DNA from 2 places in the Curtobacterium sp. 314Chir4.1 genome. Region 1 is predicted to be linked to the other one. Evidence: predicted binding sites of a transcription regulator. Region 1 holds the regulator's gene; the other holds the start of a gene.
The links. Region 1 encodes HspR, which represses chaperone genes until heat shock. Its sites were predicted from a motif close to AAGTTGAGTCNNNNNGACTCAACTT; they were not measured.

Region 2: CRP27_RS15545 (Hsp20/alpha crystallin family protein) is a predicted target of HspR. The motif match lies at 2,328-2,352, and genes of this name have one in related genera.

Annotation. Positions count from the first base shown of each region.
Region 1 covers NZ_OCMI01000006.1:31,298-35,582, reverse strand. The annotation lists gene dnaK (molecular chaperone DnaK) at 1-755, shown strand, start outside; gene CRP27_RS17070 (nucleotide exchange factor GrpE) at 756-1,397, shown strand; gene CRP27_RS17065 (DnaJ C-terminal domain-containing protein) at 1,421-2,422, shown strand; gene CRP27_RS17060 (heat shock protein transcriptional repressor HspR) at 2,549-2,959, shown strand; gene CRP27_RS17055 (class I SAM-dependent methyltransferase) at 2,994-4,136, shown strand; gene CRP27_RS17050 (aldo/keto reductase) at 4,267-4,285, opposite strand, start outside.
Region 2 covers NZ_OCMI01000004.1:567,317-571,601, forward strand. The annotation lists gene CRP27_RS15530 (SDR family oxidoreductase) at 1-611, shown strand, start outside; gene CRP27_RS15535 (manganese catalase family protein) at 638-1,519, shown strand; gene CRP27_RS15540 (hypothetical protein) at 1,592-1,858, opposite strand; gene CRP27_RS15545 (Hsp20/alpha crystallin family protein) at 1,864-2,304, opposite strand; gene CRP27_RS15550 (hypothetical protein) at 2,593-2,775, shown strand; gene CRP27_RS15555 (MarR family winged helix-turn-helix transcriptional regulator) at 2,827-3,384, shown strand; gene CRP27_RS15560 (TetR/AcrR family transcriptional regulator) at 3,452-4,063, shown strand; gene CRP27_RS18300 (hypothetical protein) at 4,089-4,250, opposite strand.

The DNA.
Region 1 (4,285 bases):
CGCCGCTGTCGCTCGGCATCGAGACCAAGGGCGGCCTGATGACGAAGCTCATCGACCGCAACACCGCGATCCCGACCAAGCGGAGCGAGACCTTCACGACCGCTGACGACAACCAGCCGTCGGTCGCGATCCAGGTCTTCCAGGGCGAGCGCGAGTTCACCCGCGACAACAAGCCGCTCGGCACCTTCGAGCTCACCGGCATCGCGCCGGCTCCCCGTGGCGTCCCGCAGGTCGAGGTCACGTTCGACATCGACGCCAACGGCATCGTGCACGTGTCCGCGAAGGACAAGGGCACCGGCAAGGAGCAGTCGATGGTCATCTCCGGTGGCTCGTCGCTGCCGAAGGAGGACATCGAGCGCATGGTCCGCGAGGCCGAGGAGCACGCGGCCGAGGACAAGGCCCGTCGTGAGGCGAACGAGCGTCGCAACCAGGCCGAGCAGCTCGTCTACTCGATCGAAAAGCTCATCAAGGAGAACGACGAGAAGCTCCCCGCGGACGTCAAGTCCGAGGTGCAGGCCGACGTCGACGCGCTCAAGTCGGCACTCGCGGGTGAGGACGAGGACGCCGTGAAGACGGCCTTCGACAAGCTCAACGAGTCGCAGGGCAAGCTCGGCCAGGCCATCTACGCCCAGCAGGACGCTGGTGCTGCGGCCGGTGGCGAGCAGCCCACCGCCGACGGCCAGGCACAGGCGGACGACGAGGACATCGTCGACGCCGAGGTCGTGGACGACGAGGACGACAAGGACAAGAAGTAGATGACGGACCCCAAGGACAACGTCCCCAACGAGGACGAGCCCCAGGTCGAAGGGGACGCCACCAACGCGGAGCAGCCGGAGGACCTCATCGAGGCCGAAGGCCCCGACGTCGAGGTCCCGACAGACGCGCCGGCGGGGGGTGCCACCGACCTCTCCCCGGAGGACGAGGCACTCCTGGCCGACGCCGCCCGCGGCATCGCCGAGGACAAGCTCAGCACCGAGGACCGCGACCTGGTCGCCGAGATGCGTGCGGACATGCTCCGTGCGCAGGCCGAGCTGGTGAACTTCCGGAAGCGCGTCGAGCGTGACCGAGAGGCGAACCGCGAGGTCGCGATCGCGGAGGTCGTGCGTGCACTCCTCCCGGCGCTCGACGACCTGACCCGCGCCGAGGCGCACGGCGACCTCACCGAGGGCCCCATGCAGGTCATCGGTCAGAAGATCCGCGGCGGCTTCGAGAAGTTCAAGCTCGTGCAGATCGGCGAGAAGGGCGAGTCCTTCGACCCGAACGTCCACGAGGCGATCGTGCAGCTCCCGACACCGGGCGCCACCGGCCAGACCGTGGCGGACGTCGTCGAGCCGGGCTACAAGCTCGGTGAGCGCGTCCTCCGTGCGGCCAAGGTCGCGGTGGCGGTCCCGGCCTGAGCGCGGGGAGGAGGTAGGGATTCATGGCCAGTCAGGACTGGTTCGACAAGGACTTCTACAAGGTCCTCGGCGTCGACAAGACGGCGAGCGACGCTGAGCTGAAGAAGACCTACCGGAAGCTCGCGCGGCAGTTCCACCCGGACTCCAACCCGGGGGACGCCGCCGCGGAGAACCGCTTCAAGGAGATCAGCGAGGCGTACTCGGTGCTCTCCGACAAGGAGCAGCGCCAGGAGTACGACCAGGTCCGCGCCATGGGCTCTGGTGCCCGCTTCACCGCGGGTGGCCCGGGCCAGGGCGGCGGCTTCGAGGACGTCTTCGGCGGCATGTTCAACCAGGGCGGGGGCGGACAGCGCGTCCGTTTCGGCCAGGGCGGGGCAGGCGGCGGCGGCTTCGAGGACATCCTCGGCGGGATGTTCGGCGGCGGGGGTGGCTTCGGCCAGTCCTCCGGCGGGTACCGCGGCTTCGGTGGACCGACGAAGGGCCGGGACGTCTCCGCGACGACCACGCTCGACTTCACCACCGCGATCGCCGGCGACACCGTCAAGCTCTCGCAGGGCAACGGCCGCCCGGTGAACGTCCGCATCCCCGCTGGTGTCGCCGACGGTCAGAAGATCCGTCTGCGTGGCCGTGGCGAACCGTCGCCCGACGGCGGTGAGGCCGGTGACCTCGTGGTCACCGTCACCGTCCGCAAGCACCCGGTGTTCGAGCGCGACGGGCAGAACCTCCGGCTGGACGTTCCCGTGACGTTCGTCGAGGCAGCGCTCGGCGCGACGATCGAGGTCCCGACGCTCGGCGGTTCCACCGTCAAGCTGAAGGTCGCACCCGGCATGCCGTCGGGCCGCGTCCTCCGCGTCAAGGGCCGTGGTGTCACGACCAAGAACGGGACCGGCGACCTGCTCGCCACCGTCCAGGTCGCGGTGCCGTCGCACCTGTCGGACAAGCAGCGGGAGGCCGTCGAGGCCCTCGCCGAGACCCTGCCCGACGAGAACCCCCGCGAGGACCTCCTCGCCAAGGCGCGCAGCTAGCGCTGCGCACCACCAGCAGTAGACCCGGCCTGGAGGCACGGCGCGGCTCCGTCAGGAACGCGCGCCGTGCCTCCAGGCTGGTTTTCACCACCACGCGGACGACGGAAGGAACGCGCCATGACCGACATGGACGAGAACTCGCCCGTCTTCGCGATCGCGATGGCGGCCGAGCTCGCCGAGATGCACCCGCAGACGCTGCGGCAGTACGACCGGCTCGGCCTGGTCGTGCCGGGCCGCACGCGCGGCGGCTCGCGCCGGTACTCGATGCGGGACGTCGCCCAGCTGCGCGAGATCGCGCGGCTCGGGTCCGAGGGCGTCTCGCTCGAGGGCATCCGCCGCGTGCTCGAACTCGAGAACGAGAACCGCGCGCTGCGAGCGCGCGTGAGCGAGCTGGAGACGGCCCTCGCCGACCAGCTCATCAACCGGCCGGGAGCGCGCGTGTTCGCCGCCTCGGCCACTGGCGGTGCTGTCCCCCTGCGCGCGGGGATGCGCCCACAGCGGAACACGCAGATCGTGCTGTACCGCGGGCCGCGCTGACAGCGACCCGCCCGCTGATCGGTACGCTTGCGCCGTGCCACCGGACTTCGCCGACTTCTTCCGCCGCCGTGACGACGACGCCGCGGACCTCATCGCGATCGACGGCACGGACCGCTTCATCCTCGACGAGGCCCCGCACGTGCACGGCGACGCCCTCCGGCAGCCGGGCGAGGTCGCGGTCGTCGACGATCGCTACGGGGTGCTGACGCTCGGCGCCATCACGGTCCACGGGGCCTCGGACGTCCGGGTCGTGCAGGACTCCCTCGTCGGCGTGCGCGCGCTCGAGGCGAACGCCGGCACGTTCGGCCGCCGCGGCTTCCACCACCCGGATTCGCTCGAGCAGGCGTTCCGCGACGTGCGACTCGTGCTCCTGCGGCTCTCGAAGTCGAACGACCGGCTCGACGAGATCGCCCGCGCCGTCGCACGGTTCGCCTCGCCCGACGTCGTGCTGCTCTGCGGCGGGGTGTCGAAGCACATGAACCTGTCCCAGAACGACGTCCTGCGCCGGTACTTCGGCGACGTCACCGCGTCCCGGGGTCGTGGCAAGTCGCGGCTCCTCATCGCGCAGGACCCGCTCCGCGCCTCGGCCACCCGGGCGGACGCCACGAACCCCTGGCCTCGGTCGGTGCACGTCGACGACCTCGGGATGACCCTCGTCGCGCACGGCGGCGTGTTCGCCGGGACCTCGCTCGACCAGGGCACGCGGGTGCTGCTCGAGGCGATGGACGCCGCGGTGCCGACCGCCCGGGTCGCAGTCGACCTCGGGTGCGGCAACGGGGTCATCGCCGCGGCCATCGCCCGGCGTCGTCCGTCGCTCAAGGTGATCGCGACGGACGTCTCCGCGATCGCGGTGGCCTCGACCCGTGCGACGGCCGAGGCGAACGGCGTGGCGGACCGGGTCGAGGTCCTCCGCACCGACGCTGGTGACGAGCTCGCCGAGGGTTCCGCGCAGCTCGTGCTCTGCAACCCGCCCTTCCACGCGGACACCACGGTGACCACCGACGCGGCCGAGGCGATGTTCCGGAACGCGGCCACGATCCTCCAGTCCGGCGGTGAACTGTGGTGCGTCTGGAACTCGCACCTGCGGTACCGCCCCGTGCTGGAGCGGCTCGTCGGGTCGACGCGCGAGGTGACGCGGACGCCGAAGTTCACCGTGACGGCGTCGCGGCGGGCGTAGCGCGGGCGGCGTCCAGGCCTGTCCACAGGGTGCGCGCGGAGTGCGCGCAGAAACGACGAATGCGCACGGCGGACCGTGCGCATTCGTCGTCGGGTGAGCGGTTCACCCGCCCGGCGTCAGACGACCAGGATCAGGCCGGGACGTAGTCG
Region 2 (4,285 bases), on a different contig from region 1:
CCAGGCGCTGGGTCGAAGCGGCAGGCCGCACCGCCGTCCTGTGCCCCGGCGACCTGAACGACCCCGCTCACTGCCGGAGCGTCATCGCGACAGCTGTGGACGAACTCGGCGGCATCGACGTCCTCGTGAACAACGCTGCGTACCAGATGACCCACGAGACGCTCGAGGAGATCAGCGACGAGGAGTGGGACCACACCATCGCGACGAACCTCAGCGCCTACTTCCACCTCGTGAAGGCGGCGCTCCCGCACCTCGGCGCCGGAGCCTCGATCATCGGTTCGAGCTCGGTGAACTCCGACAACCCGAAGCCGACCCTCGCGCCCTACGACGTCACGAAGGCCGGCGTCGCGAACCTGTCCGCCGCCCTCGCGCAGCTGCTCGGCGACCGGGGCATCCGCGTGAACAGCGTCGCTCCCGGCCCGATCTGGACGCCGCTCATCCCCTCGACGATGCCGCCGGAGGAGGTCGAGCAGTTCGGCAAGCAGACGCCCCTCGGCCGAGCCGGGCAGCCCGCCGAGCTCGCTCCCGTCTACGTGCTGCTCGCCAGCGACGACGGCAGCTACGTCTCCGGGGCGCGCATCGCCGTCACCGGCGGCACCCCGATCCTCTGACCGACCAAGCGAAACAGGAGAACGAGTTGTACTTCCACAAGCAAGAGCTTCAGTTCAAGTCCACCCCGGACAAGCCCGACGCGGTCTACGCCCGCAAGCTGCAGGAGGTGCTCGGCGGACAGTACGGCGAGATCTCGGTGGCGATGCAGTACCAGTTCCAGGCCTGGAACATGCACATGCCCGGCAAGTACCGCGACCTCGTCTTCGGCATCGGCGCCGAGGAGATGGGGCACGTCGAGATGCTCGCGACGATGATCGCGCAGCTGCTCGAGAAGTCCCCGCTCGGGATCACCGAGGACGCCGTCCAGGACGACCCGACGGTCGCCGCGATCGTCGGGGGCACCGATGTGCAGCACGCGATCGTCGCGGGTGCCGGAGCACGACCGGTCGACAGCAACGGCAACCCCTGGCAGGGCTCGTACATCACCGCGAGCGGCAACCTGCTCGCTGACTTCACCGCCAACGAGAACGCCGAGATGCAGGGCCGAGTCCAGGCAGCGCGGCTCTACCACATGACCGACGACAAGGGGGTGCGAGACCTCCTGGGCTTCCTCATCGCCCGGGACACGATGCACCAGAACATGTGGGCGTCCGCCGCGGCTGAGCTCCGTGAGAACGGGATCGAGGACTTCCCGGTGCCGAACAAGTTCCCGGAGGCCAAGCAGGCGAACGAGGTCGCGTACCAGTACCTCAACTTCTCGGACGGCGCCGAGGCCGGCAACGGTCCCTGGGCGAGCGGGCCGTCCTTCGATGGCAAGGGCGAGTACTCGTACCACGACGGGCCGACCACGTCGGTGCCGATGCCGCCACCCACGCACCCGGACTCGCGCTTCTACGGCACCACCGAGCTGCCGAACTTCGTCGAGAAGACGGCGGGCGCGGTGCAGGACACGCTGAACAAGGAGTAGTCCGTCGACATCGTGGAGGGCCCGGCGCACGTGGTGCGCCGGGCCCTCCACTCGGTCATCGCTGCTTCGAGCTCACCGCCGGGGCGGCTCGAACAGGTCGGAGTACGCGCGGACGGCGCTCCACCCCGCGACGAGGAGGATCGTCCCGGCGACGGCAGCAGCCCACGGCAGGAGCGGGGTCGAACTCCACAGGTGCGGGGCCACCACCCAGGCCAGGAAGGTGCCGGTCAGGCTGCCGGTCGCGCCGAGCAGAGCGGCAGTCCGTCGGTCGAGGCTGGTCAGCGCGAGGGATGCGGTGACGACGAGGACCGCCGCGACCGCGTTCGCCAGGACCGCCATGCCGGTCAGTGCTGGTCGGAGCCCGCCCCGACGGCGAGCTGCTCGGAACCGCCTCCGACGGTGACCGCGATCTTGCGCGGCTTGGCGGACTCCTTCACCGGGATCGTGATGCTCAGCACGCCGTTGTCGTAGCCGGCCGTGATGCGGGCGGCGTCGAGGCCGTCGCCGAGCGTCAGCTGTCGGACGAACGAGCCGGGCTGCCGCTCGCGCGTGATCCACTGCGACCCATCAGGGGCACCGAGGGTCCGCTCGGCGCGGATGGTCAGCACCGAGCCGTCCACGTCGATGTCGACCGACCCCGGGTCGATGCCCGGCAGGTCGACGTCGAGGACGTAGTGGTCCCCGGTCCGGTAGAGGTCCATCGGCATGGAGCGGGGCCCTCCGGCTCCGAGGAGGGACCCAGCGAGACGGTCGAGCTCGCGGAACGGGTCGAAGTTCATCGTCATCGAGATCAACTCCTTCGTGTCTGCAGTTGAGTCCCCTCGACTCAACTGCCACCGTTTTAGCACTCGACCCTCAGGAGTGCCAAAAGAACGCTCAGAGGTCGCCGGGTGTCGGAAGCGGTGCATGCCGAAGCAACTGATTCCGAATGACACCGATGTAGTTCAACAGCGCTAACAGTTAGGTGCGCGAACCGTACAGAACAGAAATAGTTCGTTGCACTGATCGTTCACGTCGTGAAAGACTTCTGACCGTCCGCAGGGGACACCAGGAAGCAGGAAGGCGGGATCGCAATGCACAGCACGTACACCGGGATGCCGCGGCACACACGGCTCGTCGGCACCCACACCCGCGTCGGCCTCACCGACCCGGCCGTCATCGACGCCTACGTCGAGCGACGCATCCAGGACCCGTCGCTCCTGTCCGGTCGCGCCGAACCGTCCTACGCAGACTTCTTCAGCGTCCCCGCCGCGTAGTCTCGGGTCCGTCCCACCCCGCACCGCCAGTACGAGAGAACACCCGACCACATGCCGTTGACCGTCGTCCGTCGTGAGCACATGCACCTCTACGCCCGGGAGCCCCGGTCGCGTGCCGCGAAGGTCGCCGTCGACGCGCTCCTGCGGCTGCAGCACGCCGAGGAGCAGCAGCTCGAGCAGGCCCGCGGCGAGAGCGGACTCACGAAGAACGAGTTCCTCGCTGTCCGGTACATGCTCCAGGCGCACCGGGACGGACGGGCGATGGGGCCCAAGGACCTCGCCGTCATGCTCAACGTCTCGAACGCCTCGGTGACCAAGATCGTCGACGGCCTCGTCGACAAGGGCGATCTGGTGCGTGCTCCGCACCCCACCGACCGCCGGGCGCAGGTGCTCGAGCCGACGGTGCAGGCCGCGAAGAAGATCGACGCCTCGTACGCCCGGTTCCACGAGGCCGTGGTCGAGGTGATGGACCACCTGTCCTCGGAGGAGAACGGCGTCCTCGCCCGCTGCCTCTCCCAGATCACCGAAGCGCTCGCCGACGGGCGACCTGCGCCGGTCGACGAGTACACCGTCGACCCGGACGGCGTGGCCGAGCCGCACGACGCCTGATCGGGACCCGGAGGAACGAGTCCTCACGCGCCTCCCGGAAAAAACCTTCCAGCGGTAAGTTGGGAGGATGACGCCCCCCGCCGACGACGAAGCGGCCCCGCCGCGACGCGGCGGGTACCGCAAGGGCGCCGAGCGGCGCACGCAGATCCTCGACGAGATGATCCGGATGGTCGCCGACCACGGCGTCGACGCATCGTCACTCCGCTCGGTCGCGGATGCGCTCGGGATCACCCACGCGGCGCTCCGGCACTACTTCCCGAACCGCGACGAACTGCTGCTCGCCGTGTACCGCGAGCACGAGGTGCGCGAGCAGGGTGCCCCCGACCGGATGAAGTCGGCGATCGGGGACATGCGTGAGAGCGCTTCGCGGAACCGTGCGGTCCCCGGGCTCGTGCAGCTCTACACGACGCTCGCGGCCGATGCCGTGCAAGAGGGGCACCCGGCGACGCGGGAGTTCATGCGCGAGCGGTTCACACGGCTGCGGGCCGACCTGGCGGCGTTGATCGAGGCGGACCAGGCATCGGGGCGGATCCGCGCCGACCTGGACCCGGTGGACCTGGCGAGCCTGAGCATCGCGGCGTCGGACGGGCTGCAGGTGCAGTGGCTGCTCGACCCGGAGGCCGTGGACGGCGAGAAGGTGCTGCGGTTGCTCGAGCAGATCGTGCCGGCGGCCGACTGAGTCGCAGGCTCGTGTGGCGGTGGGCTCACCAAGTGGTGGCGGCCACGAAGTCGAGCACGACCTGCGCTGCGTCCGGGTGCTCCTGCGGGCGATGACCGTGACCGGGCAGGGTGACGTGGGTCCCGCCGGTCAGGCGTGCTGCGATCGTCTCGCACTCGGCGTTCCAGCCGCCGGTACGACAGCGCACGAGCAGATGGTGCCGACAGCCGAAGGCGTCGCGGG